One region of the Lysobacter koreensis genome, then DNA from elsewhere that is predicted to be linked to it. Evidence: predicted binding sites of a transcription regulator. Region 1 holds the regulator's gene; each other region holds the start of a gene.
The links. Region 1 encodes HrcA, which represses chaperone genes, less so after heat shock. Its sites were predicted from a motif close to TTNGCACTCNNNNNNNNNGAGTGCNAA; they were not measured.

Region 1 (5,921 bases):
ACAGCCCTAGCGGGAATGAGCGCGTCGCAACGCGCGGAGATATCGAGTCACCAGGCCTTCTTGGCGATCAGACCACGTCGCTGAGCAACCGCTTCGCCGCCGCCCGCGCCTCGCGGGTCAGCTCGACGCCGCCGAGCATCCGCGCCAGCTCCTCTTCGCGTTGCTTCGCGTCCAGCGACGCCACCGCGCTCTGGGTCACTCCTTCGTTGGCCGCCTTGCTGACGCGGTAGTGGCCGTGGCCCTGGGCAGCGACCTGCGGCAAGTGGGTCACGCATAGCACCTGGCGCTTGGCGCCGAGCGCACGCAGCTTCTGGCCGACGATCTCGGCCACGCCGCCGCCGATGCCCGAGTCCACCTCGTCGAACACCATGGTCGGCACCGCGTCCAGGCCCAGCGCGGCGACCTCGATCGCCAGCGAGATCCGCGACAGCTCGCCCCCGGACGCGACCTTGCGCAGCGCGCGGGCCGGCTGGCCGGGGTTGGCGGCGACCAGGAACTCGACGCGCTCGCTGCCGTTCGGGTCCGGGCGGTCGCCGTCCTGCGGCTCGATCGCGATGTCGAAACGCCCGCCGCCCATGCCCAGCTCCGCGATCAGCGCGGTGGTCGACGCCGACAGCGATTCGGCGGCTTTGCGCCGCGCCGCGCCGAGCGTGGCCGCTGCCGCGCGCCAGGCCTCGCGGGCGGCATCGATTTCCGTATCGAGCTTGAGCAGGCGTTCGCCGGCGCCGCGCAGGGTTTCCAGTTCGGCCGCGATCGCGTCGCGCTGGCCCGCCAACTGCTCGGGTGCGACGCGGTGCTTGCGGGCCAGCTCGTGGATGCGGCCCAGCCGGCGTTCCAGCGTCTCGAACGCCGACGGGTCCAGGTCGAGGTCGCTGCGCACGCGGTCTAGCTGGGCGAGGGCCTCGTCGAGCTGGATCGCGGCGTTGTCGAGCATGCCGTCGACTTCCAACAGGCGCGGTTCGTGCGCGCTGACGCGCTGCAATTCGCCGCGCACCTGCTGCAGCGAGCGCGACAGGGACGGGCCGTCGTCGCCGCCGAGCTGGGCAAAGGCGCTCTCGCACGCAGCGATCAGGTCCGAGGCGTGGCCCTGCCGGCGGTGGTCCGATTGCAGCTTGGCGATCGACTCCGGGTCCAGGGTTTCGCGCTCGAGTTCGCCGTGCTGGTGCTCGAGCCACGCGATGCGGTCGGTGACGTCGCCCGCCGCGGACAGCGTGTCGCGCTCGCGCAGCAGCGCGTTCCACGCCTGCGCCGCCCCGACCACCACCGAGCGCTGCGCGTCGGTGCGGCCGTAGGCGTCGAGCAGGGCCAGTTGGCTGGGTTTGGACAGCAGCGCCTGGTGCTCGTGCTGGCCGTGGATCTCGACCAGGTAGGCCGTGAGCTGCGTGAGCTGGGCCAGGGTCACCGGGCGGCCGTTGATCCAGGTCCGCGAGCCGCCGTCGGCACGGATCACGCGGCGGATCTGGCACGCCGCCTCGGGCGGGCGGACGCCTTCGTCGCTGTCCTCGTCGGTCTGGTCGAGTTCGTTCTCGCGCAGCCACGCCAGCGCCAGTGGGGCATCGTCGAGGCTGAAGTCGGCGACCAGCTCGGCGCGCTGCGCACCGTGCCGGACCACGCCGCTGTCGGCGCGCAGGCCCGAGAGCAGGCCCAGTGCATCGACGAGCAACGACTTGCCCGCGCCAGTCTCGCCGGAGATCACGGTCAGGCCCGGGCCGAAGGTAAGTTCGGCCGCGCTGACCACGGCGAACTGCTTGAGGGAGAGGTGGGTAAGCATTGGCCGCGATTCTAAGGGTGGATGGCGCCGTTGTTGCGGCGAGCCTGATCGGCGGGCGTCGCTGAACCTGAGATTCGCGCTGCCTACCCGGTCCGACAGCGGCGATCACGTCGGCTTGCGCGACCCGCGCCGGCGACGTATATCCAGCCCATGTCCCGCAAACCCGCCGACCCCAGCCTCGACCCGCGCGCGCGCCAGCTGTTGCGCACGCTGATCGGGCGCTACATCCGCAGCGGCGAGCCGGTCGGTTCGCAGACGCTGATGCGCCACGCCGGGCTCGACGTCAGCGCGGCGACGATCCGCAACATCCTGGCCGACCTGGAGGACGTGGGCCTGCTCAGTGCCCCGCACACCTCGGCCGGACGGGTGCCGACCGCGCAGGGTTACCGGCTGTTCGTGGATTCGCTGCTGCAGGTGCGGCCGCTGCCCGAGAGCGAGATCGCGCGCCTGCGCAGCGAGCTGCCGGCCGGGTCGGGCACCCAGGCCCTGCTGGGCAGCGCGTCCGAGCTGCTCTCGGCGATGACCCATTTCGTCGGCGTGGTCAGCGTGCCCAAGCGCGAGCAGTTCGCGTTCCGGCGGATCGACTTCGTGCCGCTGGACGGGCAGCGCGTGCTGGCGATCCTGGTGTTCGCCGACAACGACGTGCAGAACCGCATCATCCAGACCCGCCGCGCCTACGAGGCCGGCGAGCTGGAGCGCGTGGCCAACTACCTCAACAGCCACTTCGCCGGCCGCAATGCCGCCGACATCCGCGCGACCTTGCTGCACGAACTCAAGTCCGCGCAGGCGGAGATGGAAGTGCTGCTGAGCCAGTCGATCGAGCTGGCCGAGCAGGTGCTGGTGCCTGGCCACGACGACATGGTGCTGGCCGGGCAGACCCGGCTGATGGGCCTGCAGGAACTGACCGACGTCGACCGCCTGCGCGAGCTGTTCGAGGCGTTCGCGCGCAAGCGCGAAATCCTGCAACTGCTCGAACGCACCGTGCATGCGCCCGGGGTGCGGATCTTCATCGGCGAGGAGACCGGGCTGGCGCCGCTGGAGGGGGTTTCGCTGGTGACCGCGCCATACACCGCCGGCGGCCAGGTGCTGGGGGTGCTGGGCGTGATCGGGCCAACCCGGATGGCCTACGACCGGGTGATCCCGGTGGTTCAGGCCGCGGCTGATGCCCTGGGCAGTGCCTTCGACCCGCCCTGAACGCCTGCGGTAGCGCGCCCGGCGCGCCGTGAGTCCCACCGCGCGCACCGGCCAGTCCCGGCACCATCGCGATGGGCCCACGCTGTTCCCTTGAAGCCCCCTCACCCCGCCCCCATAGCGGTGGGGTGTTGCGCACCGGCGCGCAAGAAGGACGAGCTGAGAGCATGATGACGACGATCGACCCCACGCAAGACGCGGCCGCCGAGGCCACCACCGAATCCACCAACCCGCTGGCCGCCGAACTCGAAGCCGCCCAGGCCGAGCTGACCCGCTTGCGCGAAGACTCGCTGCGCGAGCGCGCCGAGCTCGACAACCAGCGCAAGCGGCTGTCGCGGGATGTCGACATGGCCCGCAAGTTCGCCAACGAGCGCTTGTTGGGCGACCTGCTGCCGGTGATCGACAGCCTCGAGGCTGGCCTCAACGTGCCCGGCGACACCGCCGCGCACCTGCGCGAGGGCATGGAGCTGACGTTGCGGCAACTGCTCAAGGTCGCCAGCGACAACGGCCTGACCGCCGTCGATCCCGCCGGCCAGGCCTTCAATCCCGAGCACCACCAGGCGATGAGCATGGTCGAAAGCCCCGAGCACGCCCCCGGCCACGTGGTGCAGGTCTACCAGAAGGGCTGGCTGCTGAACGAGCGCCTGCTGCGCCCGGCGCTGGTGGTGGTCAGCAAGCACGATTGATCCAGCACGAATGGGGGTAGGGCGGGTTTTAGCCTGCCGACTCTCAAACGGCGGGCTAAACCCGCCGTCCAAAAATGGGGTTGGCGCTTGAAGTGCCTGCGGCCGACCCCAAATCACGCACATCGGCGGCCCGACCGCCACGTACATCAAAGAACCACAGAGGAAACAACCCCATGGGCAAGATCATCGGCATCGACCTGGGCACGACCAATTCGTGCGTTGCGGTCATGGAAGGCGGCAAGGCCAAGGTCATCGAAAACGCGGAAGGCGATCGCACCACGCCATCCATCGTCGCCTACACCAAGGACGGCGAGATCCTCGTCGGCGCCTCGGCCAAGCGCCAGGCCGTCACCAACCCCAAGAACACGTTCTACGCGGTGAAGCGCCTGATCGGCCGCAAGTTCACCGACGCCGAAGTGCAGAAGGACCTCGGCCTGGTGCCGTACGGCATCGTCGCGCACGACAACGGCGACGCCTGGATCAAGACCCTCGACGGCAAGACCATGGCCCCGCAGCAGATCTCCGCTGAAGTGCTGGCCAAGATGAAGAAGACCGCCGAGGCCTACCTGGGCGAGACCGTCACCGAGGCGGTCATCACCGTGCCGGCGTACTTCAACGACAGCCAGCGCCAGGCGACCAAGGACGCGGGCAAGATCGCGGGCCTGGAGGTCAAGCGCATCATCAACGAGCCGACCGCGGCCGCGCTGGCCTACGGCATGGACAAGAAGGGCGGCGACCGCAAGATCGCGGTCTACGATCTGGGCGGCGGCACGTTCGACGTGTCGATCATCGAGATCGCGTCCGTCGACGGCGAAATGCAGGTCGAGGTGCTGGCCACCAACGGCGACACCTTCCTGGGTGGCGAGGACTTCGACAAGCGCGTCATCGATTACCTGGTGGAAGAGTTCCAGAAGGACCAGGGCATCGACCTGCGCAAGGACCCGCTGGCACTGCAGCGCCTCAAGGATTCGGCCGAGCGCGCCAAGATCGAGCTGTCGTCCGCGCAGCAGACCGAGGTCAACCTGCCGTACGTCACCGCCGACGCGTCCGGCCCGAAGCACCTCAACATCAAGCTGACCCGGGCCAAGCTCGAGTCGCTGGTCGAGGACCTGGTCAAGAAGACGATCGAGCCGTGCCGCATCGCGCTCAACGACGCCAGCCTGCGCGCCAGCGACATCAGCGAAGTGATCCTGGTCGGCGGCCAGACCCGCATGCCCAAGGTCAGCCAGGCGGTGGCCGATTTCTTCGGCAAGGAGCCGCGCAAGGACGTCAACCCGGACGAGGCCGTGGCCGTGGGTGCCGCGATCCAGGGCGGCGTGCTGCAGGGCGACGTCAAGGACGTGCTGCTGCTCGACGTGACCCCGCTCAGCCTGGGCATCGAGACCCTGGGCGGGGTGTTCACCAAGATCATCGAGAAGAACACCACCGTCCCGACCAAGGCCTCGCAGACCTTCTCGACCGCCGAGGACAACCAGTCCGCGGTGACCGTGCACGTGCTGCAGGGCGAGCGCGAACAGGCCCGCTACAACAAGTCGCTGGCGCGCTTCGACCTGGCCGGGATCGAGCCGGCGCCGCGCGGCATGCCGCAGGTCGAGGTGTCGTTCGACATCGACGCCAACGGCATCGTCCACGTGACTGCCAAGGACAAGAAGACCGGCAAGGAGCAGAAGGTCGAGATCAAGGCCGGCTCGGGCCTGTCCGAGGAAGAGATCGCCAAGATGGTCGCCGACGCCGAGGCCAACCGCGAGGAAGACCAGAAGTTCCACGAACTGGTGCAGGCGCGCAACCAGGCCGACGGCCTGATCCACATGGCCCGCAGCACCATCAAGGAACACGGCGAGAAGCTGCCCGGCGAAGCCATCGGTGCGGCCGAGGGCGCGATTGCCGAGCTGGAAACGGCGATGAAGGGCGACGACAAGGGCCAGATCGAGGCCAAGTCGAAGGCGCTGGAAGCCGCCTCGCAGGCGCTGTTTGCGGCGGTCCAGACGCAGCAGCCGGGTCCGGATGCCGAGGGTCCGGGCGCGGGCGCGGGTGCGGGCAAGTCCGATGACGTGGTGGACGCCGAGTTCACCGAGGTCAAGGACGACAAGCAGGCCTGATCGAGCCGGCTTGATCAAGTCGACTGGGACCAGGCTATCAGCAACGACAACGCAACAGCGCGACGGGCAGGCCACCACGGCCTGCCCGTCTGTTTAGGGAACAACGGCAGCATCGATGAGCAAGCGCGACTACTACGAAGTTTTGGGCGTGGCCCGCAACGCCTCCGACGAGGA
Region 2 (5,921 bases), on a different contig from region 1:
CGCCCTCGTAACGGATCGCCATGTACAGCACCGCGCGGGCAATGTCGCCGCGACGCTTGCCCCAGACCTGGAACGCGCCGCCGTTGCCGTCCGGGCCCTTCACCCAGTTGGAGTTGCCCGGGTAGACGCCGCTGCCGCCACCGCTGCCGTTGTTGGCCTCGGTCGCGCGCTCGCCGCAACCGCCGGCCAGCGTGCAGTCCGCGTACGGCTTGTTGCCGCGGTCGGCGTTGTAGGTGGTGTCGCTCAGGTACAGCATGTGGGTGTCGGTGTACGGCGCGTGCGGCAGGCCCAGGTCACCCGAGGCGCTGCCGAAGCCCAGCGAGTTCGGCCAGGTGTGCTCGCGGTTGTAGGTGATGCCGGTGCCGGTGCCCGCGCGCTCGCTGCCCTTGAGGTAGCTGCGGTTGCGGTAGACATCGAGGATGCGGCCTGCGTTGTTGGGATCCTCGTCGGCGATCTCGAGGATGCTCCAGGCGTTGGTGGTGCCGCCGCTGTACGGGTAGGCGGTGTGGCCGCGGATCGTGTCGTGCAGCGAGCAGCGCAACTGGCTGGCGCTGCTGGTGTTGACGCGCGCGTAGTAGCCGCCGCTGCCGCCAGCCGCGACGGTGAAGTCGACCACGGTGTTCGCGGCGGGATGGGCGCCGCCGCTGTCGCTGACCTTGGACGCGACGACCGTCAGCGCGCAGCTCTCGCCGGCGAACAGCGCGGTGTTGGTCGAGATCGCGAAGTTGCCTCCGCTGGCCGGGTGGGTCAGCGCGACCGCGCCGGACTGGCTGCACTGCAGCGCGAACGCGCCGCCGGCCAGCGTCACCGCTTCGCTGAAGCCCACCGTCAGGTCGCCGGCGGCGGGGAAGCCGCTGGCGCCGTCAGACGGCGTGGTCGAGGTGACCACCGGCGGCGGGTTTGGCGTCGAGAACGTCTGGTTGCGGTTGCAGGCGCCGAACGTCTGCGTGCCGGACGCCTGCCAACTGAAACTGGCGTAGCTGCTGCCGCTGCCGCCGAGCTGCAGCGAGGTGCCCGCCGCGGTCGAGGCGGATTCGGCCACCGCCAAGTTGCTGCTGGCGCGCCCGGCAGCGGGGCCGTTCGAGCCGGTCACCGCGCCTTCGTAGCTGAGGAACTGCACCAGCGCGCCGCTGCCGTCGACCAGCGCGATCGCGTCGTTGGCGCCGTTCTGGATGCCGTTGCTTGGGTAGGCAACCGTGGCGATGCGGGCGCTGCCACCGCAGCTGACCACGCTGCCGGCGGGCACCAGGTCGTTGTCGTAATAGGTCGCCGCCGACGGCGTGCTGCCGTTGTACAGGTAGATGCGGTAGCCGCTGAGGCTCTCGCCCGCGGTGGCGACGACCTCCACGCGCTCGCCGACGTCGCCGCTGGCGGTGGCGTCGTCGTAGTGGATCTCGTTGATGAAGACCGCGGCCTGTGCCGACAGCGGCAACAAGGTGGCGGCCAGCACGGCAGCTTGCAGATGACGCATGGAGCACTCCCCCGAGTGGGCGGCCGGCGGCCGCAACCGGGGCAGGCTATCCCGCTTTCGTGACAGATCCTCGCCGCAGGGCAGCAATGGCCCTGGGTCTGCGCCCCTGCCGTGGGTCCTGGGTGCTCATCGCGCGCGCTTGCCGTCGCCGACCGGGCGCCCCGTGCGGACCGAGGCCAGTTGCTCGGCCACCTCGACCAGAGGCGCGCGGGCGCGCATCGGCGCCTCGCGAAACGCCTGGATCAACCGCAGCTCGAGCGGGTCGTCGACCAGCACCGCGTCGGCGGCGGCGACCGAATCCAGCGCGGTGTCCGCCGACAGGCCCATGCCGCCGCGACCGGTGGCGAGCCACTCGAACTGCACCCCGGTCACCAGCGCCAGCTCGCGCAGGTGCGCCATGCTCGGGTGCTTGCCTTGGGTGGCTTCCCAGTGGCTGACGGCGCTGCGCTGGACGCCGACCGCGGCGCCGAGGGCGGCTTGCGACAGGCCGGCATGGCGGCGGGCGAGGCGGATGCGTTGTTGGGGGGTCATGGGCGGACTCCTGCGGGAATCGTCCGGCGCGGACCGGATGCCCGGCCGCGAGCGCAATAAGCGGCTGGCAGGATGCCAGCGCAATTCACCTGGTGATCGATAGGCACGTCAGCTTGTGTACTTTAGGTAGCTGTCTGGTAGGTGAATGGTAGTGAAATCCCGTGGAATTAGGTATTGCGTCACATTACCCGCTACCTGAAGTGGACAAATCCGCGCCGATGCGGCTCTAGGCAGGGTGACAAAAATTGCACAAAATTGCCCCAAGTCGGCACGGACGGCGGCTTAGACAAAGGGGTCAAGTCAGGTCGGGGGAGGGGCGCAGGATTGCGCCAAGCTTCGGAAAGCCATTCCCAGACCAGGAAGAGCGCGTACCTTCGGGGGCGCGCTCTTCCTTTTTGTGCCGCCTGCTTTTGTCGGCTTGCGTGCCGGCGTGTTCGCGGCGATTTCGCCGGGCCTTGAAAGCCGGCGCCCGTGCCCCATCTCATCGCAGTCCCGGCACCGCCGGACGCTTGCGCCCCCGATCTTGGCACTCGTTCGGGGCGACTGCTAAAATTCCGCTCCTTTCCCCTCCCTTTCAACCACTTAGAGGTTGCCAATGAACATCAAGCCGCTGTACGACCGCGTCGTCATCAAGCGCATGGAAGAAGAGAAGATGTCCGCCGGTGGCATCGTGATCCCGGACTCGGCCACCGAGAAGCCGATCAAGGGCGAAGTCATCGCCGTCGGCGAAGGCAAGGCGCTGGACAACGGCAGCGTGCGCGCGCCGAAGGTCAAGGTCGGCGACAAGGTGCTGTTCGGCAAGTACAGCGGCACCGAAGTCAAGCTCGACGGCACCGACTTCCTGGTGGTCAAGGAAGACGACATCTTCGCGATCCTCGGCTGATCCGCGCGGCGGGTTCCAGCCCGCCCACACGCATCGCCGCGATTTCGATGGCGGGTTGAAACCCGCCCTATGCATTCAACGATCCAACCTTTAATTCCGGAGCTTCAAAATGGCTGCCAAAGAAATCCGTTTCGGTGAGGACGCGCGCGCAAAGATGGTGCGCGGCGTCAACATTCTCGCCAATGCCGTCAAGGCCACCCTGGGTCCGAAGGGCCGCAACGTCGTGCTCGAGAAGAGCTACGGCGCGCCGACGATCACCAAGGACGGCGTGTCCGTCGCCAAGGAGATCGAACTGGCCGACAAGTTCGAGAACATGGGCGCGCAGATGGTCAAGGAAGTCGCTTCCAAGACCTCCGACAACGCCGGTGACGGCACCACCACCGCGACCGTGCTGGCGCAGGCGCTGATCCGCGAAGGCATGAAGGCGGTCGCCGCCGGCATGAACCCGATGGACCTCAAGCGCGGCATCGACAAGGCCGTGATCGGCGCGGTCGACGAGCTGAAGAAGATCTCCAAGCCGTCCTCGACCAGCAAGGAAATCGCCCAGGTCGGCGCGATCTCCGCCAACTCCGACACCGACATCGGCGACCTGATCGCCAAGGCGATGGACAAGGTTGGCAAGGAAGGCGTGATCACCGTCGAAGACGGTTCGGGCCTGGAAAACGAGCTCGACGTGGTCGAGGGCATGCAGTTCGACCGCGGCTACCTGTCGCCGTACTTCATCAACAACCAGCAGTCGATGTCGGCCGAGCTGGATGACCCGTTCATCCTGCTGTACGACAAGAAGATCTCCAACGTCCGCGACCTGCTGCCCGTGCTGGAAGGCGTGGCCAAGGCCGGCAAGCCGCTGCTGATCGTCGCCGAGGAAGTCGAAGGCGAGGCGCTGGCGACCCTGGTGGTCAACACCATCCGCGGCATCGTCAAGGTCTGCGCGGTCAAGGCGCCGGGCTTCGGCGACCGTCGCAAGGCGATGCTGGAAGACATGGCCACCCTCACCGGCGGCACCGTGATTTCCGAGGAAGTCGGCCTGCAGCTCGAGAAGGCGACCATCGCCGACCTCGGCCGCGCGAAGAAGGTGCAGGTCTCCAAGGAGAACACCACCATCATCGACGGCGCCGGCGATGCCGAAGGCATCCAGTCGCGCATCAAGCAGATCAAGGCGCAGATCGAAGAGACCTCGTCGGACTACGACAAGGAGAAGCTGCAGGAGCGCGTGGCCAAGCTCGCCGGCGGCGTGGCGGTGATCAAGGTCGGCGCCAGCACCGAGATCGAGATGAAGGAAAAGAAGGCCCGCGTCGAAGACGCCCTGCACGCCACCCGCGCGGCAGTGGAAGAAGGGGTGGTCCCGGGCGGCGGCGTCGCCCTGATCCGTGCCCTGGCCGCCATCAGCGGCATGAAGGGCGCCAACGAAGACCAAAACCACGGCATCGTGATCGCCCTGCGCGCCATGGAAGCCCCGCTGCGCGAGATCGTCACCAACTGCGGCGAAGAGCCGTCGGTGGTGCTGAACAACGTCAAGAACGGCACCGGCAACTACGGCTACAACGCGCAGACCGGCGAGTTCGGCGACATGATCGAGATGGGCATCCTCGACCCGACCAAGGTCACCCGCACCGCGCTGCAGAACGCGGCGTCGATCGCCGGCCTGATGATCACGACCGAAGCCATGGTCGCCGAGCTTCCGAAGAAGGAAGAGCCGGCGATGGGCGGCGGCGGTGGCATGGGCGGCATGGGCGGCATGGATTTCTGATTGCGCCGCGAAGGAGTGAGTTGACCATTCGGTCCGACGCGCCGCAGCGCGTTGGCAAGATGATGCGGCGGCGAACGCCCTTCGCCACCCGGTCAACACGCAACACAAAAAACCCCGCCGCGAGGCGGGGTTTTTCTTTTCGCGGCGCGCGCGGCAGCGGCGTCAGCCCACTGGCCGGGGCCGCTGCTGCGGTGGCCTTCCTGAACCGGTCAGTATCTTTTTGCAGTGCAGCGTGCGTTCGCCATAACGCTTCCTTCACGATTGGCCCGCATCCCGACGTGGGGGAGGGAGCAGGCCCGCAACCGGTTCGACCGGGGCGGGCCTTTTTATTGCGCGCACGTCCGCGGGTCCTTTGGCGATCCGCGCCATCGGCGTCGGCGCTACTCCCGCATCGTCATCGGCGCGTTCATCGGCCGTCGGCGCGTATCAAAAAAGAACATTGGCCGGCTGCGACGCCGCCGCTAGGCTGCGTTCTCGGGGCGGGGGCCATCGTGACCCAAGGGTCATCTTCTTGAGCGGAGACAATCTGATGAAGTGTCTGACTTTGGCGTTGGCCGTATCGGCCGCGTTGTGCGCGGGGCAGTCGCAGGCAGCAACGTATCTGGTGCAGGCGCGGGCGATGAATTTCGACGCCGCGCTGGCCAGCAGGATCCAGGCACAGGGCGGGCGAGTGGTCGCGCGCTACCCGGAGATCGGCGTGGCGATCGTCGAGGCCGACGAGCAGTTCCCCGCCCGCACCGCGGGCATGGCCGAGCTGCAATCGACCACCCGCGACCGCGCGCTGAAGTTCGATGTCCCCGAAGCGGTGCCGATGAGCTTTGCCGACGCCCAGGCGGTCAGCCCGCCGAATACCGGCGACAACGATTTCCTGTTCGACATGCAATGGGGCTTCGACGCGGTCAACGTGCCCGAGGCGTGGGAGGCCGGGTTCCGTGGCGCCGGCGCGACCGTGGCGGTGCTCGACTCGGGCCTGGACTGCACCCACCCGGACTTGGTCGCCAACAACCTCGCCGCGCTCAACGCGTCGTTCGTGCCCGGCGAGACCGCGTGCCAGGTGCCGGCGTTCCCGGCGTTCAACCACGGCACCCATGTCGCCGGCACGATCGCCGCGGCCGACAACGGCACCGGCGTCATTGGCGTCGCGCCGCAGGCGAAGTTCTTCGCGGTCAAGGTGCTGTCGGCGATCTCCGGCAGCGGCAGCTTCGCCGGCATCCTGCAGGGCATCGTCTACGCCACCGACAACGGCGCCGACGTGATCAACATGAGCTTGGGCGTGCGCGGCGGCC
Region 3 (5,921 bases), on a different contig from region 1:
ACGTCGTGGTCGTGCAATGCGGCAGCATCGCCGAGGCGCGCGAGGCGCTCGCGCAGGGCGCGGTCGACCTGGTCACCACCGCGTTGGCGTTGCCCGACGGCGACGGCATCGCCTTGGCGCGCGTGGTGCGCGAGGCCTCGGGCCAGGCCTACGTGCCGGTGATCGTGGTCTCCGGCGATGCCCAGGCGCACCTCGAGGCGCGCCGCTTCACCGAGGACGTCACCGACTACTTCGACAAGGCGCTCGGCCACAGCGCGCTGGCCGCGTTCATCCGCGGCTACGTGCAGCCGCAGGCGATACCCGGCGCGCGCGTGCTGTACGTCGAGGACAGCCGCGTGGTCGCGCTGGCGACCAAGCGCATGCTCGAGCGCCACCAGGTCAACGTGATGCACTTCGTCGGGGTCGAGGAGGCGCTTGAGTACCTGGAGAGTCATCGCGGCCAGGACGACCCGGGCGCCGACCTGGTGCTGACCGACGTCTACCTCAAGGGCGAACTCAGCGGCCACGACCTGCTCGACCGGCTGCGCAACAATTTCGGCTACGGCAAGCGCCGCCTGCCGGTGCTGGTGATGACCGGCGACGCCAACCCCGACAACCAGAGCGAGCTGCTGCGCGCCGGCGCCAACGACCTGGTGCTCAAGCCGATCGAGGAGCGGCTGCTGGTGACCAAGACGCTGTTCCAGCTGCGGTTGTCGCGCCTGCCCGAGCAGCGCAACCTGGATACCTGAGCGATGCGCGCCTGCAGGGCCGGGCCTGCTCGGCTCGTTGTCGCCACCGCCGAGCGAACTCGGCTTCACAGCGGGACGAGTGATGCCTGACGAGCGCATCAGGCTCGAGCCGTCGTGGAAGGCGCGCGTCGGCGACTACCTCGCGCGCGACGACATGCAGGGGCTGGCCGCGTTCCTGCGCCAGCGCAAGGCCGCGGGCGCGCAGGTCTACCCGCCCGCGGCACGGATCTTCGCCGCGTTCGAGGCCACGCCGTTCGAGGCGACCCAGGTGGTGATCCTCGGCCAGGACCCGTACCACGGCCCCGGCCAGGCGCATGGCCTGTGCTTCTCGGTGCCGCCCGGTGTCGCGGTACCGCCGTCGCTGCTCAACATCTACAAGGAGATCGAGCGCGACCTGGGCATCGCTCGCCCGGACCACGGCTGCCTGCTGCCGTGGGCGCAGCGCGGCGTGCTGCTGCTCAACGCCGTGCTCACGGTCGAGGCCGGCCAGCCCGGCGCGCACCAGGGAAAGGGCTGGGAGGGCTTCACCGACCACGTCGTCGAGACCCTGAACCGCGAGCGCGAGGGCCTGGTGTTCCTGCTCTGGGGCAGCTACGCGCAGGCCAAGGGTCGAGTCATCGATCAGCAAAAGCACCGCGTGCTCAAGGCGCCGCACCCCTCGCCGCTGTCGGCGCACCGCGGTTTCCTCGGCTGCGGGCACTTCTCGGCGGCCAACCAGTACCTGGCCCGCCGCGGCCAGCGGCCGATCGACTGGTCGCTGCCGCCCAGCGCCGCATTGACCCGGCCCTGACAGCGGAACTGCGACGATCTGGTCCCGGTACGCCGGGCCCCGGCGTTCCATGAACGCAACACTGCGGAACTTCCCGACTATTTAGCAGTCATATGGCGCGACTGCTAAGATGACGACCATGACCCAGATTGCCCTTACCAACGCCCTGATCCCCAACAACCTGCCGGTGCCGAGCGCGCTCGGGTCGCTGGACGCGTACATCGGCGCGGTGCACCGCATCCCGGTGTTGAGCGCCGAGGACGAGCAGGCCCTGGCCCGCCGTTTCCACGCCGAGGAAGACCTCAACGCCGCCCGCGAGCTGGTGCATTCGCACCTGCGCTTCGTGGTGCACGTCGCGCGCGGCTACAGCGGCTACGGCCTGCAGATCGGCGACCTGATCCAGGAAGGCAACATCGGCCTGATGAAGGCGGTCAAGCGCTTCGACCCCGACCAGGGCGTGCGCCTGGTGTCGTTCGCGGTGCACTGGATCCGCGCCGAGATGCACGAGTTCATCCTCAAGAACTGGCGCATCGTCAAGGTCGCCACCACCAAGGCGCAGCGCAAGCTGTTCTTCAACCTGCGCCGCAGCAAGAAGCGCCTGGGCTGGATGAACGACGCCGAGGTGACCGCGGTCGCCGCCGACCTCAACGTCTCCAAGCGCGAAGTGCTGGAGATGGAGTCGCGCCTGTCCGGCCGCGACATCGGCTTCGACGCGCCGTCCGACGAGGATGACGACCACGCCCCGCCGTCGCCGGCCGCGTACCTGCGCGCGCACGACGAGGACCCGTCGCAGATGTACGAGCGCGAAGACCAGGAAGACAGCCAGCTGGCACTGCTGCGCGAGGGCCTCTCCGGCCTGGACGCGCGTTCGCGCGACATCGTCAAGCGCCGCTGGCTCGATGCTGACAGCAAGATCACGCTGCAGGAGCTGGCCGACGAGTACGGCGTCAGCGCCGAGCGCATCCGCCAGATCGAGGCGAACGCGCTGAAGAAGATGCGCGCGTTGTTCGCGGCGTAAGCCGGCTGCGGTGGCACACACGCACGGCCCGGGCAACCGGGCCGTTTGCGTTTGCGGCGCGCGGACCGCGTAGGGCGGGTTTCAACCCGCCGTCGCCATACACGGTGCCCGGGAGGGCCGGGTGTCGATCCGTAAATGCGATTCCTCGCAATCTGGCGGCGGCGGGCCGGCAGGCTAAAACCGGCCCTACGGTTCGTCCGCTGCCTCGCGGCCCAGGATGATCCGCGCGTGGCGCTGGTAGCTCCAGTACGCCCAGGTCCAGTTGATCAGCACGATCAGGCGGTTGCGGAAGCCGATCAGGAAGAACACGTGCGCGATCAGCCAGAACCACCATGCCAGCACGCCGGACAGTCTGACGCCGCGCACGTCGACGACCGCGGCCATGCGGCCGATGGTGGCGAGGTTGCCGAAGTCGCGATAGCGGAACGCCGGCGCCGGTTGCCCCGCGAGCCGCGCGCGAACGGCGTGGGCGACGTGCGCGCCCATCTGCTTGGCCGCTGGCGCGACCCCGGGCACCGGCCGGCCGTCCTGCTGCACGCTGGCGAGGTCGCCGGCGACGAACACCTCGGGATGATTAGGGACGCTGAGGTCGGCGCCGACCTGCACGCGCCCGGCGCGGTCGCGTGGGGCATCGAGCAGCGCGCCCAACGGTGATGCGGCCACGCCCGCCGCCCACACCACCGTGCGCGCCGGCACCGGCATGCCATCGCCGAGCACATAGCCGCGGCCGTCGATCGCGCTAACCGGGGTGCCGGTGACCACCTCGACGCCGAGCCGCTCCAATTGCCGCCGCGCCTTGGCCGAGAGCGACTCCGGGAACGAGGCCAGCACCCGCGGCCCGGCTTCGAGCAGGCGGACCCGGGCCTGCGCCGGATCAATGTTGCGGAACTCGTGCTTGAGCGTGTGCCGCGCGATCTCGGCCAGGGTGCCGGCCAGCTCGACCCCGGTCGGGCCGCCGCCGACCACGGCGAAGCTCAGCCACGCCGCGCGCTCGGCCGGGTCGTCGCTGGCCTCGGCGCGTTCGAACGCGAGCAGCAGGCGCCGGCGCAGGGTCAGCGCATCGTCGAGCGTCTTCAGGCCGGGCGCGTGCGCGGCCCATTCGTCGTGGCCGAAGTAGGCGTGGGTCGCGCCGCTGGCGAGCAGCAGATAGTCGTAATCCAGATGGCTGGGGTTCGCGTCAGCGGCCTCCGCCAGCGTGATGCGGCGCGCTGGCGCATCGATCGCGGTGGCCTCGGCCAGCCGCACCTCGACATTGCGCTGCTTGCGCAGGATGTGGCGCAGCGGCGCGGCGATGTCGGGCGCCGACAGGCCCGCGGTCGCGACCTGGTACAGCAGCGGCTGGAACAGGTGGTGGTTGTGGCGGTCGACCAGGGTGATGCGCACCGGCGCGGTGGCCAGCGCGCGCGTCGCCCACAGGCCGGCGAAGCCGCCGCCGACGATGACGACATGGGGAATGACGGCGTCGCCATGCGTTGGATTCAAGCTCACACCCGCGTTGCAAGGCCGAAGCCGGAAGCGCAGATTGTCGCGCATCAGCGAGGAAGGACGGCATGCCACTCGCACGATGGCGCAGGCGGATCGCAGGGGGCGTGGCGGTGCTGGCGGGCACGTTGCTCGTGCTTGCCGGGGTGGCGCTCGGGCCGATGAACCGGGTGCTGCGCGACCGCGATCGCAACGTGGTCCTGCTGGCCTGGGACGACCAGGCAGCGCGGCTGGTGGTGAACGAATCGGTGCACGCGCCGCTGCAGCTGGATGGGCCCTACGTGCGCCGCCTCCGACCCGGGTACGTGGAAGTCATGCGGGTCGTGCGGGGCGGTGACGGCTGGGATGCGGAGCGACGGCTCCTGCACGAGTCGGCGGCCGTTGCAGTCGAGGTCGACAATCCGCCGCGCACGCGCTTCGAGGTCGCGCTGCGCGCGCCGGCGGTGCCGCCGCCGGACGTGGTCGCGCAGCCGGCGAGCCTGCTGCTGCTGTCGGATCTGGACGGCGACTTCGATGCATGGACGGGCCTGCTGCGCGCGCAGGGAGTGATCGACGATCGCCTGCATTGGCGATTCGGTGCCGGCCATGTCGCGATCGCCGGCGACTTCATGGACGAGGGGCCCAACATCCTCCCCCTGCTGTGGCTGCTGTATCGCCTGCAAGGCGAGGCGGAGCAAGCGGGCGGGCGCGTGCACCTGGTGCTGGGCAACCACGAACTGCTGTTGCTCGCCGGCCGCTTCAGGGACGCGCCGCAGCGGCTGTTTGCCAGCCGCGATGCGTTCTTCGACGGCGACAGCCGACGCATGTTCGCCGTCGACACCGTGCTCGGCCAATGGCTGCGTGCGCAGCCGGTGGCGCTCAAGCTGGGCGACACGCTGCTGGTGCACGGCGGGGTCAGCGAGGTGTTTCTCGACGCCGGGCTCGACTTGGCCACGGCGAACCAGCTGGCACGGGCCGAACTGGACGTGGATCGGTCGCGCGTGAGCGCCGCGGCCGCGCCGGTGCTCGGCCGCCAGGGCCTGCCGTGGTACCGGGGCATGGCCGTGCCGCACGACCGCGGGCGCTCGCTCGAGGACGCGCCCTGCGCGCACCTGGACGAAGTGCTGCGTCGCTACCGCGTGCGCCGCGTGGCGATCGGGCACACCCAGGCGCCGCGGGTGATGCTGGAACAGCAAGGGCGGCTGCTGCGCCTGGACGTCGACCATCTGCGGCAAGGCGCGCAAGGGGCGTCGTTGGCGGAAGGACGCTGGTGGCGCGTGGATGCGCGGGGCGGGCGCGAGCCGCTCGACTGAGGCGGCATGTAGGCGCGATCCGCGGCATGCACCGGGCTGCGCTACGCTCGCCGGAAACCGACGCGAGGAGGGTTCCGATGGCCGCAGACGAGAAGCGCATTGCCTTGTTGATCGACGCCGACAACGCGCCGGCGGCGAAGATCGACGTGATCCTGGCCGAGGTCGCGCGCCACGGCGCGGCCAACGTACGCCGCGCCTACGGCAACTGGAAGAGCCAGAACCTGTTCGGCTGGGAGAAGGTGCTGCACGAGTACGCGATCCGGCCGATCCAGCAGTTCGCCTACAGCAGCGGCAAGAACGCGTCCGACATCGCGATGGTGATCGACGCGATGGACCTGCTGTACGCGCGCAACCTCGACGGCTTCGCGATCGTGTCCAGCGATGCCGACTTCACCCCGCTGGTGATGCGGCTGTTGACCGAGGGCGTGAAGGTCTACGGATTCGGCGAGAAGAAGACCCCCGATCCGTTCGTCAACGCCTGTTCCAAGTTCACCTACATCGAGGCGCTCGGGCAGCCCACCAGCGCCGGGCCCGCCGCGGCCACCCCGCCGAAGAGCGCGAAGGAACTGCGCGGCGACACGCGGCTGGTGCAGATGCTGCGCAGCGCAGTCGATTCGGCCAGCGGCGACGAC

Region 2: groES (co-chaperone GroES) is a predicted target of HrcA. The motif match lies at 2,526-2,552, and genes of this name have one in related genera.
Region 3: rpoH (RNA polymerase sigma factor RpoH) is a predicted target of HrcA. The motif match lies at 1,600-1,626, and genes of this name have one in related genera.

The regions. Positions count from the first base shown of each region.
Region 1 is NZ_JBHTIH010000002.1:496,750-502,670, reverse strand. Features, by position in the region: gene recN (DNA repair protein RecN) at 68-1,771, opposite strand; gene hrcA (heat-inducible transcriptional repressor HrcA) at 1,922-2,965, shown strand; gene grpE (nucleotide exchange factor GrpE) at 3,133-3,648, shown strand; gene dnaK (molecular chaperone DnaK) at 3,822-5,747, shown strand; gene dnaJ (molecular chaperone DnaJ) at 5,863-5,921, shown strand, end outside.
Region 2 is NZ_JBHTIH010000007.1:52,211-58,131, reverse strand. Features, by position in the region: gene ACFQZQ_RS12300 (endonuclease) at 1-1,471, opposite strand, end outside; gene ACFQZQ_RS12295 (helix-turn-helix transcriptional regulator) at 1,598-2,002, opposite strand; gene groES (co-chaperone GroES) at 2,598-2,885, shown strand; gene groL (chaperonin GroEL) at 2,995-4,635, shown strand; gene ACFQZQ_RS12280 (S8 family serine peptidase) at 5,165-5,921, shown strand, end outside.
Region 3 is NZ_JBHTIH010000003.1:66,712-72,632, forward strand. Features, by position in the region: gene ACFQZQ_RS05665 (response regulator) at 1-728, shown strand, start outside; gene ung (uracil-DNA glycosylase) at 811-1,518, shown strand; gene rpoH (RNA polymerase sigma factor RpoH) at 1,637-2,515, shown strand; gene ACFQZQ_RS05680 (NAD(P)/FAD-dependent oxidoreductase) at 2,702-3,997, opposite strand; gene ACFQZQ_RS05685 (metallophosphoesterase) at 4,066-5,289, shown strand; gene ACFQZQ_RS05690 (NYN domain-containing protein) at 5,367-5,921, shown strand, end outside.